4 regions of the Microbulbifer salipaludis genome follow, and region 1 is predicted to be linked to each of the others. Evidence: predicted binding sites of a transcription regulator. Region 1 holds the regulator's gene; each other region holds the start of a gene.
What was found. The regulator PhoB, encoded in region 1, activates phosphate uptake and scavenging genes when phosphate is short. The targets are predictions, from matches to a motif close to TGTCATAAANNTGTAACA.

Region 1 (4,685 bases):
TCTGCGTTGTACCACTCCCCCTTTGAAGCCATCGGCGACTGGCACCCACAACCGCTGGAAGGCCTGCACGGCCACGCCCCGCCGGAACATCTCCTGCCCTGGCTGCAGCACCCGGGTTCCCTCACGGCGGCCCTCAAACACCTGAGCCACGGCCAGTTTAGCGTACAAATACTCCACCAGGGCTGGCATACACCGCAGCTGGAAGAGCGCCGCGCGCTCAACCTGAAAGACCGAACCCGCGCGCTGATCCGCGAAGTCCTGCTGTATGGCAACAGTGCGCAGCCCTGGGTTTATGCGCGCAGTGTATTGCCCGAGCGCACCCTCGCCGGCAAGAGCCGCTACCTGCGCAACCTCGACAATCGCCCCCTCGGCGAATTACTGTTCAGCCAACCGGATATCCGCCGCGGCCCCATCGTGCTCAACCGCCTCGCGCGCAACCCGCGCTGCCAGAGGGCCGAGCTGGACACCATCGACGGACAGGCATGGGGCAGGCGTTCCACCTTCTGGCTGCAGGGCAAGCCACTGCTGGTTGCCGAGACCTTTCTCAGCAGCTTCCAGCCCGGCAATCCGCCCCTGGCCTGAGCCGACACAGAGAGAAACCATGATCAGTCAACAGATCCAGCAACGCTGGCCCGCCGCACTCCCGTACTGGCAGCTCGCCCGGCTCGACCGGCCCATCGGCTCACTGCTGCTGCTGTGGCCCACCTGGTGGGCACTGTGGATCGCCGCCGGGGGCTGGCCGGGCCTGCACCTGTTTGCGGTGTTTACCCTCGGCGTCATCCTGACCCGCGCCGCCGGCTGCGCCATCAACGATTTTGCCGACCGCAACATCGACGGCCACGTAAAACGCACCCAGCAGCGCCCCCTTGCCACCGGCGCGGCAACCCCGAAAGGTGCCCTGCGCCTGTTCGCCGGATTGATGCTGCTCGCCTTCCTGCTGGTGCTCACCACCAACAAACTCACCATCCTGCTGTCGCTGCCCGCGCTGGCACTGGCATTTTGCTACCCCTTCGCCAAGCGTTACACCCACCTGCCACAGGTGGTACTGGGGGCGGCCTTCAGCATGGGTATTCCGATGGCGTTTGCCGCGGTCACCAACGAGGTACCGGCGGTGGCCTGGCTGATCTTTACCGCCAACCTGCTGTGGACCGTGGCCTACGACACCTTCTACGCCATGGTGGATCGCGATGACGACCTCAAGATCGGCGTCAAATCCACCGCCATTCTGTTTGGCGACATGGACCGGGTGATGACCGCCAGCCTGCAGGGCATGGTGATCCTGGCGCTGCTGATGCTCGGCAGTCGCGCCGAGCTGGGGCCGTTGTTTTACGTCGGCGTCGCCGCGGCCGCGGCACTGTTCGGCTACCAGCAATGGCTGGTGCGAGACCGGCAACGGGAAAACTGCTTCAAGGCCTTTCTGAACAACAATTGGGTGGGCGCTGCGGTATTTTGCGGGATATTTTTCCACTTTATTGCCAGCTGACCCGTGGGCAGCCCCACAGAGTCGTGACCGCTGGCTGCGTGTCATATATTTGTCACTAAAGTGACGTTAAATACCCAGGCTAGGAAGGTATCCGTTAACCGGCACGCACATCAGTTAGGGTAAGACAGGCAGATGCACAGCAAAACCATTCTCATCGTCGATGACGAGGCCCCGGTAAGGGACATGTTACGCGTGGCCCTGGAAATGGCCGATTACCGCTGCCTTGAGGCGGAAAATGCCCAGGCCGCTCATGCGCTGGTAATCGACGAGAAACCCGACCTGATCCTGCTGGACTGGATGCTGCCGGACGTATCCGGTGTGGAGCTGGCGCGCCGCCTGAAGCGCGACGAGCTGACCGCCTCTTTGCCCATCATCATGCTCACGGCGAAGGGTGAAGAAGACAACAAAATCAAGGGACTGGAAACCGGTGCCGATGACTACATCACCAAGCCGTTTTCCCCGCGCGAGCTGGTGGCTCGCCTCAAGGCGGTACTGCGCCGCGCCGGGCCGAGCACCCCGGAAGAGCCTCTGACCGCGGGCGGTCTGGTACTGGACCCTGTCTGCCACCGGGTGACCATCAATGGCAGCCCGGTAGAAATGGGCCCCACGGAATTTCGCCTGCTCACGTTTTTCCTGTCGCACCAGGAACGCGCCTATACCCGCGCCCAGCTGCTGGATCACGTCTGGGGCGGCAACGTTTACGTTGAGGAGCGCACGGTAGACGTACACATCCGCCGCCTGCGCAAGGCGCTGACCGTGGATGGCCATGAGCGCTACATCCAGACCGTGCGCGGCACCGGCTATCGCTTCTCAATGCAGACCGCCGAACGCGCGTAACCTGCAGGCTCGCACGCCGCTGCGGGCCGGGGTGATTGCCCCAAGCGACAAATCGCCGGTAGAAAGGGTTCGGCCAGCGCCTCGAATCCGGTATATTTCCCGCAATCGGTTTCGCTCAACCACAAGATGGCCAAACCATCATGCTCGATCGCAGTATTGGCGAGTTCTCGCGTTTTATCGTCATCGCCCTCGGCACCACCATTCTTGGTTTTGTCACCAACCACTGGTGGCTGGCGCTCTGTGCCGGCCTCACCCTCTATCTCTTCTGGCTGCTGTACCAGCAAAAGCGCTTTGACCGCTGGCTGGCAAACGGCCGCCGCGGCCCGGCGCCGACGAGCTTCGGCGTGTGGGGCGACATCTCCGACGATTTCTACCGGCTGCAGCGCCGCCACCGCAAGGAAAAGCAGAAGCTGCATTCCATGCTGCGCCGGGTGCAGGACAGCACCAGCGCTCTGCGCGAGGGTATCGTCGCGCTGGAAGATGAAGGCAATCTGGCCTGGTGGAACCCGGCGGCCGGGGAGATGTTGCGCCTGCAGCCGGATGACGCAGGCCAGCCGCTGATCAATTTCGTCCGCGACCCGCGCTTCGTTGAACATATGTACCAGCGCATGCTGGAGCAGAACAACAAGACCCAACAACCGATCACGCTGCCGGCACCCGGCGATGAATCGCGCACGCTGCAGGTGGAAGTAACCCGCTTCGGCCAGGATGAAGCGCTGGTGATCGTGCGGGACGTCACCCGGCTGCACAATCTTGAGCAGATGCGGCGGGACTTTGTGGCGAACGTGTCCCACGAGTTGCGCACCCCGCTGACGGTGATTGCCGGCTATCTGGAAACCCTGCAGGCCAGCGGACAGGCCCCGCGCAACTGGGAGCGGCCACTGGGACAGATGAATGAGCAGACCGCACGCATGACCAGCCTGGTCAACGATCTGTTGCTGCTGGCTCGGCTGGAGACGTCGGAGCGCGGCCGGGGACGAGACAAAATTTCCGTGCGCTCCTTGATGGAGCAGGTGGCTGAAGAAACACGCTCCCTCAGTGGCGGGCGCCACCAGGTTTCAGTGCACTGTGCGGAGGATTGCACGATCACCGGCGATGCGGGCGAACTACACAGTGCCTTCGCCAACCTGGCGTTCAACGCCGTGAAGTACAGCCCCGATGGCGGACCCATCGAGCTGCACTGGCGAGTCGACGCCGCCGGCGGCCACTTTTCGGTCAAGGATTCCGGTATCGGTATCGACCCGGTGCATATTCCACGCCTGACCGAGCGCTTTTACCGGGTGGATGCGGGTCGCTCGCGGGAAAGTGGCGGCACCGGCCTCGGCCTGGCGATCGTCAAACACGTGTTGCTACGCCACAGCGCCAACATGAGCGTCAGCAGTGTCCCCGGGCGCGGCAGTACCTTTACCCTCAATTTCCCCTCACAGAAGCTGACCCTGCCCAGCTCCGCCTGAGCCCGGATTGATCCCGCTCCGGATCAATCCAGTTCCTGCAGGGTGCGCGCTTCACCACCAGCCTGGTACTGCACACTACCCGCGTCGGCGACGGACTCTGCAGTTTTCTTCAGCTTGATGTGCACCGGTTTGCGCGCACTGTCCCGAATCAGCACGTGCTCATAACCCTCATCGTCCACCGGCAGGTTGCGCTCGCCGATCAGTCCATCGCGCAGCGCGCGTAATTGCGGGACATCGCGGTAGCGGTCCAGGTCCTTGGACAGCTTGTGCTTCATGCGCTCGGACTCGTGCAGTGCCGCCGCTGTCTCGCGGTACTTGCCAAAGAAAAAGACCGCGGCGATGGCGGCGCCAATGGCGAGGGCGGTTTCAAACCATGGGGGCATAATGCGCTCCTGTTTTCCTGATTAGCGTTGCCACACCAGCAGCCGGCTGTCGGTGGGCGGAGAGTCGTTTTGTGTACAGATCCCGGAGGCCGCGGCCAGATGTTCCAGCGGCTGCGGCGCTCGGATGCCGAGCTCAGGCCGGCTGTTCGTCGCGCAGGAACACCCAGTCGTTACCTTTGGAGTGCTCCTCGCTGAAATAATAACCGGCGACGTCAAAGTCTTTCAGCTGCTCGGACTTCTTCACCCGGTTGTCGATGGCCCAGCGGCTCATCATGCCGCGGGCTTTTTTGGCAAAGAAGCTGATCATTTTGTACTGGCCGTTTTTCCAATCCTTGAAGTGCGGCGTGATGATGTCGGCTTGCAGGTTTTTGGGCTGCACGGATTTGAAATACTCGTTGGAAGCGAGGTTCACCAGCTCTTTGCTGTTCAGCGCCTCAAGCTGCTCGTTCAACGCCGCGGTGATCTTGCCATCCCAGAATTCATACAGGTTCTTGCCGCCACTGTTGGCAAAACGGGTACCCATTTCCA
Region 2 (4,685 bases), on a different contig from region 1:
ATCGGCGCACAGCTGCTGGTCGTTTTCGTCGTGTATTGCCAGGCCCAGTTTCGCGCGCATCAAGTTCGCATAGTGCGCTATCAGCAGCGGCTGGTACTCGCCGAGGCAGTCTTTCAGTGTCTCGGTGTCCAGCAGGGAGGAAAACGCGTGTGCCAGCGCGTTCAGATTCCACAGCACCACACCGGGTTGCGCATCAAATGCGTAGCGCCCGGTGTGATCCGAATGGTTGCAGATGAAGCCTGGCTCGTAGTCGTCGAGAAATCCGTAGGGGCCGAAGTCAAACGTATCGCCGATGATCGACATGTTGTCGGTGTTCAGTACGCCGTGGGCGAAGCCCACCGATTGCCAGCCCGCGGCCAGCTCGGCGCTGCGCTGTACGGTGAAACGCAACAGAGCCTCGGCCTGGGCCGCCACAGGCTGGTCACACACCTCCGGCAAAAACTGTGCGCAGACGAACTGTACCAGCTGTTTCTGGGCTTCCAGTTGGCGTGTGTAGAACAGGTACTCAAAATGGCCGAAGCGGATATGGGTGCGGGCGACGCGAATCAGTGCGGCGCCGGTCTCCATGGTTTCCCGGGCCACCGGTTCGTCACTGCCTACGATGCACAGCGCCCGGGTACTGCGGATGCCGAGCGCGGTGAGCGCCTCGCCGGCCAGATACTCGCGAATAGTGGAGCGCAATACGGCGCGGCCATCGCCGAAGCGGGAGTAGGGGGTTTTACCGGCGCCTTTCAGATGCAGGTCCCAGCGCTTGCCCTGGTGCTCGATTTCCCCGAGTAAAAGTGCGCGGCCGTCGCCGAGGTCGGGGTTATAGCCGCCGAACTGGTGGCCGGTATATTTCATCGCGAAGGGGGCGCTGCCAGCAAATAGTTGCGCGCCGCTGGCGAGCTGCGCCCACTCTGCACGGCTGGCCTCGCGCGGGTCGATGCCCAGCAGTGCCAGTGCCGACGGGTTCACGTGGATAGTGTGCGGCGCGCGCAACGGGGTGGGCGCGGTGGGGGTGCCGAAGACCGCACCCAGATCGGCAAAGCGGTGCTGCAGGTGCACTTGTTCGAGGGAGCGTGCATTGAGTGAAAGTGCATCGGGGGAAAGTGCATCGGAGGAAGTTGCGCTGGGGTCGGTTTTGCTCACGGGTCGCCTAAGTTTGTTGTACCGTCAGTTTGATTTGTTTGTCTTCCCAGCACTCCACCTCCAGCTCCAGCAGGTCCTCGATGGCGGGATACTGATACATCCAGCTTTCGGGAACGTGCAGGCGATAGCCGGGGCCGTCTGCCGACAGGCTAAGGCCATCGATGCTGCGGTCCATATGGTCCCGGTGCACGATGCAGGCCAGGCGCAGGCACAGTAGCAGCTCTGCTCCTGGGTGGAAACCGTAGTGCTCTTTGACTTCCTTGATGTCGCCGCGCTGGTTGCGCACCAGGTAAGCCAGGTTTTCCTGTTCGCTTTTACTGAACCCGGCCATGTCCGCATGCTCGATCATGTAGGCGCCGAGTTTGCGAAAACTGCTGTGGGACAGTGCCAGGCCGAGTTCGTGCAGGTCGGCGGCCCAGCGCAGCAGGCGCCGCTGGGCTACCGGAGTATAGGGATTTAACTGGCCGAGGAATTGCAACGCGGTATTGGCAACCCGTCTGGCCTGTTCGGGATCGACGGCACCGCGCTCCATCAGGGCCAACACCGTATCCGCGCGACGATCGCCGCCGGCGGCGCGGCCTGCCAGGTCGTGCACGATACCCTCGCGGATGGCGTAGGGCGAAACCTGCATCTGCTGGATATCCAGCTCGCGAAAAATGCCGTGCAAAATAGCCAGCCCGGCGGCGAATACCGGGCGTCTTTCCGGGTTTAGATGAGGCAGGTCAATGGCGTCGACGGTTTTACAGCTCGCCACCTTGTCGGCGAGCCGATCGAGCGCATCGCGCTGAATGGGCAATAGCTCGCCGTCATTCAGTACCCGCGCAACGGATTTGACCGTGCCGGAAGCGCCCATCACCAGGGCATCGTCGGCCATATGCTGCAGCTCCTGCAGTTCCGCCTGGGCGGCCCGGCGCGCGCGGATAAAATTGTTGCGCTTGCCCGCATCGATCTTTCCGCTGTCGAAAAAGCGTCGGTTGAAGCCTACGCAGCCCATGTTCACGCTGTGCAGCTGGCGGGGATGCTCTACCCCGCGCACCAGCTCCGTAGAGCCGCCGCCGATATCCACCACGCAGCGCAGCTGCGGTGCGCCCTCTGCTGCCGCCATGACCCCGGAGTAGATCAGCCGCGCCTCTTCAATACCCGAGATGATTTCGATGGGGGCACCCAGGATGGACTCGGCGGCTTCCAGAAACCCGTCCGCGCGGGAACTCGCCAACCGCAGCGTATTGGTGCCCACCGCCCGCACATTTTCCAGTGGCAGGCCCTGGATTACGGGGGCGAAGCGGCGCAGGGCTTCCAGCGCCCGCTCCGCCACTGCCGGCGCCAGATTGCCCTCGCGATCGAGGCCTTCCGCGAGGCGCACCATGGCGCGGTCGGTGTGCAGGCGCACCATGCGTTGCTCGCGAAATTCTGCCAGCAACAGGTGAAAACTGTTGGAGCCCAGGTCGAGAGCGGCGTAACGTTCGTGCGTGGCTTCGGTATCGGCGGTCATGGTTATGGTTGTCAAATACTCGTAACAAAAATGTAGCAAACTATGCAGTCATCACCTATGGCTTTCTAAAGCACCGATGCCAATGTCGGCGGCGGTATGCTCTGCCAGCAGGCCATGGCCACCACGGCGTGAATCACGCGGAAACCTTTTCGATGGAGAATGCAGTAGAGAGTATGGCAAACGACATTCCCCTGTACCCCAAGGAGCTCAGCTGGCTTTCCTTCAACGCCCGTGTCCTGCAGGAAGTTGAAGACGACAGCGTGCCCATTATTGAACGGGTGCGCTTTCTTGGCATCTTCTCTAACAATCTCGATGAATTTTACCGGGTGCGTGTGGCCGATGTGCGGCGACTGGCCACGTTCACCAAGGGCAGCAAGAAGAAAGATCAATTCTCCGACCTGCTGGGGCAGATCAATGAAAAGGTACTGCGCCTGCAGGCGCGCTTTGGCAACGCCTATAACAAGGTGCTGGAAGACCTGGGCCGAAACGACATTCATGTGATCAATGAACGCCAGCTTACCGACAATCAGCGCGCCTATGTAGAAGAATATTTTCACCGCGAGGTGTTGCCGGAGCTGGAGCCGTTTTTCATCGATGACCGGGAAACCATGCCGTTATTAAATGAGGCGAGCATTTACTTCGGTATCTATCTGGAGCTGGAAGATGGCAGCCTGCGCTTTGCCGGGCTGGAGTTACCCACGGATATCCTGCCGCGCTTCGTGGCTATCCCGCACCGGGACAAGCATCGCGAGAAGGTGTACATCGTGCTCGACAATGTGATCCGCGCGTGTCTGGTGGATGTATTCCGCTACGTGCTGCCGATCGAAAAGGCCGCCGCCTACACGTTTAAAATCAGCCGGGATGCAGAGCTGGAGCTGGGTGAACACGTGACCCAGAACATTGTCGACCGGGTGGCGAAGTCGCTGAAGAAACGCAAACAGGCGGAGCCGGTGCGCCTGGTTTACGACTCCACCATGCCGGAGGCGCTGCTGCAGCTGATCAAGAAGAAGCTGAAAATGGGGCGCTACGACAGCTATACGCCCGGTGGGCGCTACCACAACTCCAAGGATTTCATGCGTTTCCCGGCCGACAGTCGGCAGCACACCTACCGCAAGATCAAACCGCTACCCACGCTTCCGGACAGCGCCAATATTTTTGACTGGCTGCGGGAGGGCGACAGGCTGTGCTATTACCCGTACCACGATTTCCGCGTCATCACCAAGTTGCTGGCGTCTGCCGCCATCGATCCCTGGGTGCGGGAAATCCGCATCAATCTCTACCGGGTTGCGCAGAATTCCCGTGTGGTGGCGGCGCTGGTCAATGCGGTGCGCAACCAGAAACAGGTTACGGCGGTGGTGGAATTGCAGGCGCGGTTTGATGAGCAGGCCAACATTCACTGGTCCAATGAATTGAGCGATGCGGGCGTCGAGGTCATTTATGGTGTGCCGGGGCTGAAAGTGCACTGCAAGCTGATTTCCATCCTGCGAGAAGAGGGCGGGCGCAATCGCTATTACAGCCACTTTGGTACCGGTAATTTTAACGAGAGTACGGCGCGTTTTTACTGTGACTTCAGCCTGCTGACGAGCGATGACAAGCTGGGTGAAGATGCCTACCGGGTATTCGATTTCATCAAGCAGCCGCACTTGCAGCCGGATTACCACCATGTGTGGATGTCGCCCCACAGCAACCGCTCCAATATTCTGGCGTGTATCGAGCGGGAAATTACCGCGGCCGTGGCGGGTGAACCTGCGGAAATTTTTATCAAATGTAACAACCTGGTGGATTCCGAGGTGATCGAGCACCTGTACCGTGCCGATGCGGCGGGGGTGCGTGTGCGAATCATTGTGCGCAGCATGTGTGCCCTGCTGTGCCAGACCCGGGGGCTGTCTGACAACATCCAGGTGGTGAGCCTGGTGGACAAATACCTGGAGCACGCGCGGGTCTATGCCTTTCACAACGGTGGGGATACCCAGGTGTATCTGTCATCGGCAGACCTGATGACCCGAAACCTGGATCACCGGGTGGAAGTCACCTTTCCGCTACTGAGTGCAGCGCACCGGAA
Region 3 (4,685 bases), on a different contig from region 1:
CCAGCTTGAGCTTCTTGCCATAAACGCTGGACACGGACGGCGCCGCGGCGAACGTAGGCGTGCCGGTTTCGATTTCAATCAGATACTTGGCAAATACGCCGGCGTGATCGGAGGAACCGCGCCCGACGATCATGACAAATCGCGGCGGCTTGCTGCGCAGGCGCTCACCCAGCGCTTCCATGATCGGCGCATTGTTTTTCAGCTGCTCGGCAATCCGGCTCGGGGCCTCACGAGCCTCGGTTTCCATTACTGTCATTGTCATAGAGGTTTCCGCCTTGCTGGCTTCAGCAGAAGTCACTGCGCTCATAAAATCCGTCCGTAAAATGCGTATGGCTCCGGTCACCAGGCTGCACAGTTAACAAACTGCAGCCCGGCAACCTAGGTGTTCTAACTCGTTCGCGCCCTTATCCAAAGAGCGCTTTTGCATCGCCCTTCTCCGCGGGCCGGGTTTCACCCTCGCCCAGCGCAGCCAGTGAGTGCTGCGCGAAGTAGACACAGCCCAGTTCCGGCGGGTCCAGCGGGTCGGATACCCGCTCGGCAACCCGCGGTTTCAGCCAGGGCTTCAGCCGGGGTGCCAGACCGCCGATCATGGCAAGCCGCGGCGGCTTGCTTTCCATTAATTTTTCCGCGAGATCACTGATGTAGGCCGCACCATCGCGCATGATGGACACAGCAACCGGGCAGTCGGCCTCTGCGCACTCCACCACCGGCACCGCCAGCTTGGCGTACTGACTGGAAGGTTTGCCCGCCATCATTTCGATCACATCGTAGGGATCGTCGGTACCCAGGGCCTTTTGCAATTCACGCTGCAGCATGGACTTCGCCGACAGCCCTTCCATGGCCATGAGCAGATACTTCACCGCTTCCATCCCCAGCCAGGCACCACTGCCTTTATCGCCGTGCGGGAATCCGTGGCCACCGACGATCTCGCTGTGGCCGTTGACCCAGGAATAACCGACGGAACCGGTGCCCGCAATAATGACTGCGCCGTCGCCACCACGGTGGGCGCCGAGGCACGCGGAGTGCTGGTCGGTGGTGAGGAACATCTGCTTGAAGGGGTGTGCCCAGGCACTCATTTCGTTGAAAAGGCGGGGCATGTTGACGCCCGCCAGACCAACACCCGCCACCAGCTCCCCAAGCGTTTCCGCTGGCATGCCGGCATCGGCCACGGCCAGAGCGGCCGAGCGGACTATGGAGTCAATGGTCTGTGCGTAGCCATGAAGGGGGTTCGCAGGCCCGGAAACACCGGTGCCCAGCAGACGATTGTCGGCGTCAAAAATGGAGGCGCGGCACTTGCTGCCACCGCCATCGATGCCAACGTAAAGAATGTCCCTACTGTCTCTCAAAGCAACCATCTGAAGCGGCCCCTAAGATTTCTATTGTTATCTGTCTTCACCGGATTCCCCACAGCAATCACTTGCTCCCCAGAGGATCCGGCGCGACGCCTTGATTGACGTCTGTGCCAATATGGGAGAAATACTACAAGACAAATGACAGCGTTGTCATGCCCTTTTTCAAAAAAAATCCCTCAAGCATCGAATTATAGGCCCCCTCTCTGCCCTACCTGAAGGCAATAGAGTCGAATCAGCCGCCGCTGAGGGGCTTTGAGCGCCCCAGGCAAATCAGCATTAGACACGAACAACGCCCGACTGGCACGGCCTCCAGCGTGCCGCCAGCCAGCTCAAGTGCGACTGAAACAAATCTGTCACATTTTTCTGCGATAAAGCGCGCGCCCAGCGCAGGGCAACCAGACATCTCAGTCTGACAAAGAAGTGCCCGGGCACAGCCCGACGCACTGCCTGCACCAGGCAACCCAAGGAATCAGAAGCAACAGGAGATAGGGATGGGACGCTGCCGAGCCTTTAAATATGTATCACGCACACTGGTGGCCGCAGCACTTTACCTGCTGAGCACCAGCGGCATAGCGTCTGAGCCAGGCGACACGACGCTCTTCCGCCTCACCGGCTCCAACACCATCGGCGCGGATCTCGCCCCGGCGCAGGTAAAAGGTTACCTGCGCGCAATTGGCGCAACAAACATCACTCAGCGCAGCGAGGGTGAAAAGCACTGGGTCAACGCCACGCTCCACGGCGACCCGGTAGTGGTCCCCATCATTGCGCTCGGTTCGAGTACGGGATTTAAAGCCCTCAACGAAAACAGTGCCGATATCGGTATGGCATCGCGTCGGATCAAGCCCCGGGAAATCGGCATGCTCAAGCGCTTTGGCGACTTTACCGGCCCCCAGGCGGAGCACGTGATCGGGCTTGATGCGCTGATCGTGACCGTACACAAGCGCAACCCGGTGTCCCAGCTGAGCCTGGACCAGCTGGCACAAATTTATCGCGGTGAGATTCGCAACTGGGCACAACTGGGCGGCCCAGACTTGCCAATTCGGCCACTGCACCGGGATATCGAATCCGGCACCCGCGCCACCTTTGACAGTGAAGTGTTCGGCGCCAGCCGTCCTGCAGAAACGTTTGTGTATGAAGTCTCCGGCAACCACGAAACCCGCGCACTGGTGCAACGGGACCCGGCCGCGATTGGCTACCTGCCCTACGCCGATGCCGAAGGCCTGCAGAAAGTGGCGGTCAAGGCCGGCGAGCTGGCGGCCATTGTGCCCGACCGCGGCATCATCGCCACCGAGGATTTCCCGCTCACCCGCCGCCTGTACCTGTATCGCAACCCCGGGCGCTACAACGCCCATGTAGATGCTTTTATCCACTTCGTCGAATCTCATGCCGGTCAACAGATAGTGGCCGATGTCGGTTTTATCAATCTCACACCGGTGGCGCTCCAGGTGCCTGCTTATGCCAATGCACCGGACAACTACCGCCAGCTGATGGAAACCGGGTCGCGCCTGAGCATTTCGTTCCGCTTTGCGGACGGCAGTGCCGAGCTGGACAACCGGGCCCTGCGGGACCTGCAACGGCTGCAGGACTTTATGACACGAGAGGAAAACCACGACCTTTCGCTGACTCTGGTGGGATTCTCCGACTACAAAGCAAACCGCAATATTTCCGATCTGATTTCCCGCTTTCGCGCGCTGAAGGTGCAGGGTGCGCTACTGCGAGACCACCAGATGGGCGACAGCCGGATCATGTCTGTGGGTGCCTTTGCACCGCTCACCGGAGACAGCGAGCAAGGCCCGGTAAAAAACAGTCGCGTGGAAGTCTGGATAAATTGACCTGAAGCGGGTCGCGGGGGCATCTGGCAGGATCTATATTTAACGCCATGAATGCCTCGAACTCGCTTTCGCTCACTGCAGCGCCGCTCCCCCGGCTACTTGGCGCCTTTATCCTGCTGCTGTTTTTGTTCGGCACCGGATGTTCCAGTGTGCGCCTGGTATACGGCCACCTGGACTGGTGGATGGACCGCAACCTGAATAAATATCTGGATCTGGAGGGCGCCGAGGAAGACCTCCTCTCCCAACGCGTCGACGAGTTCCACCGCTGGCACCGCCAGACCCAGCTTCCCCGCTACGCAAACTACCTGGAATCTCTGGCTGCGGATGTGGATGCACCGGACGCCAGCGCGAAAAAACTTGCAGAAATAGAGCAACAGGTCGACACCTTTTGGCACGCCTCGGCCACCATGCTCAGTGACCTGATACTCCCTATTGTGATTCAGCTGGATGACCAGCAGATTGACCGGCTGGCAGAAAATGTGCGCGAAGAGCGCGAGAAATCCCTGGAGAAATGGGAGAAGTCCAAACGCAAGCGGGAAAAAGAAATGCGCAAGCAGGCGGAGCGCTGGCTGGGGGACCTCACTCCGGAACAGGATGCGATGATCGACCACCAGGTAGCGAGTACAACCTTCGACCCAAAGCGGCGCGATGCGCAGCGCCAGCTTTGGAGCAACACATTCATTACCACCCTGCGCAACAAACCTGCGGGCTATGAAAAAAAGCTGCGGGATCTGCTGGTTAACCCCCAGTCCCTGTGGTCGCCCGACTATCAGCAAATGCAGGATCAACTGCGCCAGCAGGCTCGTACCCTGACCGCCGACATACTGGCAAGCATCACGCCGGAGCAGCGCGCGCACCTCAAATCGAGCCTGCTGAAATTCGCCGCTGACTTTCGCATTCTCGCTGCCCAGGAACACTAAAAGACACGAGCGGGCACTCGCCACCAGACCGTTTCAAACGAAACAAATTTTCTGCCGAAAACCCCGACTTTCACCGGGAATTACTGCAAAAAAATGCCAGAAAGCATGACGCAATCCGCCTGCGACTGATAAGCTCCTGCCCCGCAAGTTAAACCGCCCATTACCCTTCAACAGGAGAGGATTTCCGTGCGTATCGAGACCGCCCAACGCGAACAATTGCAACAGTGGGAAGCAGAGCTGGAGCAGCAGTACCAGCGTATTTGCCAGCATAACCTGAGCCTGGACATTACCCGTGGTAAACCGGCCGCAGATCAGCTGAGCCTTGCTGATAGTCTCGACGGGATTCTCAATGGCGACTACCGTGCGCCAGATGGTACAGACACCCGCAACTATGGCGGCCTGGAAGGTATCCCCGCGGCACGTGAGCTGGGCGCCGACATTCTGCAGGTACCGTTTGAAGAGGTGCTTGCCGGCGGCAACAGTTCTCTGACACTGATGTATCACGCGGTGCTCACCGGCTACCTGTTCGGCTTTGCCGGCAATCAGCCCTGGAGGGAAATGCGTGCCCCCAAATTCCTGTG
Region 4 (4,685 bases), on a different contig from region 1:
CATCTCGGGGCACTGCTGCCCCTGTTATGGCTGTTCGTGGCGATCAATCAGGGGCGTCTCGGCGGCGACCCGGTGAAAGAACTGATTCATTACCTCGGCATGGGTGCCGTCCGTCTGTTGCTGCTTACCCTGCTGGTCTCTCCCCTGGCAAAGTCCCTGCACTTTGGCCAGTTAAACCGTCTGCGTCGGCCACTGGGGCTCTGGTGCTTCGCCTGGGCCACGCTGCATTTTCTTACCTGGCTGGTGCTGGATCTCGGTCTCGACTGGTCGCTGATCGGCGGTGAGCTGGTAAAGCGCACTTATATACTGCTGGGTTTTTCCGCCTGGCTGATGCTGCTGGCTTTGGCAATCACCTCGTTTCCCGCCTTGCTCAAAAAAATGGGGCGCAGCTGGAAGAAGTTGCACGGACTGCTGTATATCGTGGTACTGCTCGCCTGCTGGCATTTCTGGTGGTCGGTGAAAAGCGGCTGGATAGAGCCCGCGGTTTACCTTGGGCTGGCGATTATTTTATTGGCGTGGCGCAGAGATTCGGTCCGTCGATGGCTCAAGTCCTGGTGAGGCTGGCAGCCACTACCGCAAGACATTTCTACCCTGTACAACGATCTAACTACCCACGGTGCCGCCATCGGTACGACGGATGGCCAGTACCGATGGCCGTGGCGGCAACCGTGGGTCGTTGTCCGGCCAACGGTGCAGCGGGCTATCAAACGTGGAGTTGTCTGCGTCCGCCGGGTGCTGCACCGAAACAAACAGGGTGTTGCCGTCCGGGGTGAATTCCGGGCCGCACAGCTCCCCGCCCTCTGGGCAACCAAAGAAATGTTTGGGAGCCGCGCGCTGCTCTCCCTCGGTGGCCATCGCCCACAGTCCGTCGTGAAAGCCGAAGCGCTCGCAGCCATCGGTGGCAATCCACATATTGCCGCGCTGGTCAAAGGCCACATTGTCCGGATTGGCAAACCAGCCGTGGGGCGAAATCGTGCCGCGCTGCGACTGGCCGTAAGCGCCGCGCTCCGCCGGGTTTTCCGCATTGGGATTGCCGCCGAGTAAAAACGTATTCCAGCGAAAGGTGTCACTGACATGATCGCGCGCGCCGCTGCGGCCCGGCGGTACGATTTCCAGTACATGGCCCGCGGTATTGCGCGCGCGGGGGTTGGCCGCGTTGACGTCCTCCGGTTTGCGCTGCTTGTTTTTGGTCAGCATCACATAGGTGCAGTCGTTGACCGGATTGGTTTCCACATCCTCCGGGCGATCCATCGGCGTCGCCCCCAGCAGCTTTGCTGCGCGGCGGGCGTCCACCAGCACGTCTGCCTGGTTGTGAAATCCGTTCTCTCGGGTGAGCGGCCCCTGGCCATGTACCAGTGGTAACCAGCGTCCACTGCCGCCTTCGGAAAACTGCGCGGCGTACAGGGTGCCCTCGTGCAACAGGGTGCGGTTGTGTTGGTTGTCCCCCGGGCGGTAAATGCCGTGCGATACAAAGCGGTAGACGAATTGGTGTTCGTCGTCGTCGCCGCCGTAGGCGACAACCGGCTGTTCCGGCTTGCTCACCAGGGTGAAACCCTCGTGCTCGAAGCGCCCGAGGGCGGTGAGCTTGCGTGGCGCGGATTGCGGGTAGTAAGGGTCGTATTCCACCATCCAGCCAAAGCGGTTGGGTTCGTTGGGCTCCACGGTGATGTCGAAGCGCTGATCGTAATCCCCCCAGTTGCGGTTGCCCGGTGAAATGCCAAAGGCATGGTGATTGCGCGCTTCGGTTTCATCCGCCACATTGTCCGGATCCCCCTGAAACGCGCCGCCAAAACCCTCCTCCGCAATCAGTACCGTGCCCCAGGGTGTCTTGCCGCCGGCGCAGTTGCCCACGGTGCCCGATACCTGTGTACCGCTGGGGTCGCCGCCGGTCTGCAGCCGACGGTCGCCGGCAGCGGGACCGACGATCGTCATCGGCGTAGTGAGCGACAGGCGGCGGTTGTAGGGGCTGCCCGGAATCGGTTGCCAGCCGTGACCGGTTTTTTCCACTTCCACAACCGTGTGCCCGCACGCCTGCTGCTCGATGGCCACATGCTCGTCACGGGTGCCGCGATGGGCGCTGTCTTCGCTATAGCCACTGAACATCAGGTGCGGCTGGGTGTATTCGTGATTGACGCACAGCAGGCCGCGCTCGCTGTTGCGGCTCAGGCAGTGTTTGTCGCCCTCGCCGGGGCCGGCGTTTTCGGCCAGGGGCATAAAGGCGATGAAGTCGTTGTTGTAGCCAAAGCGGCGCGCCTGTTCCCGAGCGTTCAATTTCTCCGGAATAAAATCGCCGCCAAATGCATCCAGCGGATCCCCCCAGCTCAACACCCGCTCGGCAACGTAGCCCTGTGGTACGTGGTGGGTGAAATCGAGGCGGTGGGGTATTTCGGCGAAGCGCAGGTTATCTTGCGCGCCTGACGCGGATTTTCGTGTGCATCCGGGCAACAGTGTGGCACCGGCGGTGGCCGCGGTGACTGCGCCGATGGCTTTGAACAGGGTGCGTCGTTCGGGGCTGCATGGTGATTGCGGCGATTGTGGTGAACGATCGGATGGTTTGTGGTCTGTCATAAGCATTCACCAATTATTCATTGTTGTAAGCGGCCTGCCTCGGGTGTCTGGGCGGTAGGCCGTTGCCCATCAAGACTAGCGCGGCAATGTGACAAATTTAAAAAAAGCGTAACGCGAACTTCATATCCCAAGACTAGCCTGCGTCCACATAAACAGGTCGGGCGTGGCGTTAGATTTATCTCCGCGATCCATCGGTCGGCCAATAGCGTTTGCCAGCAAAACCACAGCTCACACAGCACTGCTCAAAGGGAATGGGGATTTATGATGAAGTCAGGATTCAGCTTGAAAATGATGGCGCCGCTTGCCGCCGCAATCATCAGCGTCAATAGCGTGGCGCAACAACCGTCGGAACAGAACAGCGAGGCAATGGAGACCATCGAGGTCACGGCCCAGGCGGCCAATGCCCGCAGTGATATTCAGCGCCAGCGGGCATCCAATAAAGTGGTGGCGGTGCAAACCTCCGAGGCCATCGGCGAATTGCCCGACGCCAACGTGACCGAAGCCCTGCAGCGCATGCCCGGTGTGTTTATTGCCCGCGACCAGGGCGAGGGCCGCTTCGTCGGCGTGCGCGGTATCGATCCCAACCTGAATGCCGCCACCATCAATGGAGTGAGCCTGCCGGCACCGGAAACCGACAGTCGCGCGGTGGCCCTGGATGTGATTCCGTCCGATCTGCTGGCCAGTCTGGAGGTATTCAAAACCCTGACCCCGGACATGAGCGCTGATTCCATCGGCGGCGCCATCGAGATCAAGAGTATTAATGGTCTGGATCACGACGGCCAGACCTATAAAGTAAGCGTGGAAAACGGCTACGGCGAACTGCAGGGTGAGAACAGCCCGAAACTCGCCGCTACCTACACCAACCAATTCTCGCTCGCTGGCCGCACCCTGGGTGTCGCCGTTGCGGCGTCCCACCAGCAGCGCAACTTCGGTTCGGAAAATATCGAAACCGACGGTGTCTGGGAGCAATACACGGCACTTGATGGCAGCGTCGGTGTCACCGCTGCGGAGATCGAGCAGCGCGACTACACCGTAACCCGCGAGCGTACCGGCCTGGCGGCGAATTTCGACCTGGAGCTTGTCGACGGCAGCCAACTCTATTTGCACACCCTGTACTCGGATTTTGCCGATGATGAAGAGCGCCAGCGCAATTCCTTCAAGCTGGACGAGGAAAACGACAGCCCGGACACTGTTTCTGCGAGTGGCGTGATCTGGTCCGACGCAGCGCTGGAAAAAGAGTTGAAAGATCGCTTCGAGGAACAGCAGGTCCTGTCAGTAGTGGCCGGTGGTTCCCACGATCTGCGCAGCTGGGGTGTGGAATACGCACTGGGTTTCTCTCGCGCGGAAGAGGCCGAGCCTGATCGTCGCGACACCACATTCGTGCAGGAGGGGCTAGAGCTGGGCTACACCCGCGCGGGCAAGATCCCGAAGATGTTTGCCGCCGATGCCCGCGCAATGGATGCCGCCAGCTATGCGCTGGACGAGCTGGTCGTCGAAAATAACTTTACCGACGACGAGGAGGTCAGCGCCCGTATCGACTTCCGCCGCGACATCGATGTGGCGGGCTACCCGTCTGAACTGAAATTTGGTGTGCACGAGCGTCGTCGGGAAAAAACCGGCGACCTGAATGCCACCGTATACGATGGCTTCGGCGGCGACTTCACCCTCGCCGATTTTGCCAATGGCGGGATTGACTACGGCCTGGGTGATTTTGGCCCGGGGGTGGACAAGGGCGCACTGAATGCCTTTATCAATGCCAATCTGGACCGCTTCGACATCGATCAAACCAGCACCGCGCTGGACTCGGCGCGCGATTACGTGATGCATGAAGATATCTCCGCGCTCTACCTGATGAACGATATTGATTTCGGCCGCACTAACCTGACCTACGGTATGCGCTACGAGGCCACGGATTTCACTGCAGAAGGCTACCGCGTGGCGGAGTCGGGCGAGGCGATTCCGGACTCGGAAGAAATCGCCGACGACGTGTATGTCTCAGCGGTGTCCTACCAGCGCGACTACCGCAACCTGTTCCCGAGCGTGAACGTCAAGTACGACTACAGCGACAACATCGTGCTGCGTGCGGCCTACACCGAATCCCTGTCTCGCCCGTCGTT

Region 2: a site for PhoB is predicted at 2,633-2,650, ahead of ppk1 (polyphosphate kinase 1). Genes of this name have one in related genera too.
Region 3: a site for PhoB is predicted at 1,693-1,710, ahead of JF535_RS16090 (PstS family phosphate ABC transporter substrate-binding protein). Genes of this name have one in related genera too.
Region 4: a site for PhoB is predicted at 2,656-2,673, ahead of JF535_RS06315 (PhoX family protein). Genes of this name have one in related genera too.

Annotation. Positions count from the first base shown of each region.
Region 1 is NZ_JAEKJR010000001.1:510,086-514,770, reverse strand. Features, by position in the region: gene JF535_RS02095 (chorismate--pyruvate lyase family protein) at 7-582, shown strand; gene ubiA (4-hydroxybenzoate octaprenyltransferase) at 602-1,483, shown strand; gene phoB (phosphate regulon transcriptional regulator PhoB) at 1,616-2,320, shown strand; gene phoR (phosphate regulon sensor histidine kinase PhoR) at 2,461-3,774, shown strand; gene JF535_RS02075 (hypothetical protein) at 3,798-4,157, opposite strand; gene yaaA (peroxide stress protein YaaA) at 4,291-4,685, opposite strand, start outside.
Region 2 is NZ_JAEKJR010000002.1:141,771-146,455, forward strand. Features, by position in the region: gene JF535_RS06270 (protein adenylyltransferase SelO) at 1-1,131, opposite strand, end outside; gene JF535_RS06275 (Ppx/GppA phosphatase family protein) at 1,139-2,623, opposite strand; gene ppk1 (polyphosphate kinase 1) at 2,776-4,685, shown strand, end outside.
Region 3 is NZ_JAEKJR010000003.1:200,945-205,629, forward strand. Features, by position in the region: gene nagB-II (glucosamine-6-phosphate deaminase NagB-II) at 1-262, opposite strand, end outside; gene nagK (N-acetylglucosamine kinase) at 405-1,355, opposite strand; gene JF535_RS16090 (PstS family phosphate ABC transporter substrate-binding protein) at 1,844-3,184, shown strand; gene JF535_RS16095 (DUF6279 family lipoprotein) at 3,232-4,104, shown strand; gene JF535_RS16100 (aspartate aminotransferase type Ic) at 4,291-4,685, shown strand, end outside.
Region 4 is NZ_JAEKJR010000002.1:151,390-156,074, forward strand. Features, by position in the region: gene JF535_RS06310 (protein-methionine-sulfoxide reductase heme-binding subunit MsrQ) at 1-558, shown strand, start outside; gene JF535_RS06315 (PhoX family protein) at 604-2,568, opposite strand; gene JF535_RS06320 (TonB-dependent receptor) at 2,830-4,685, shown strand, end outside.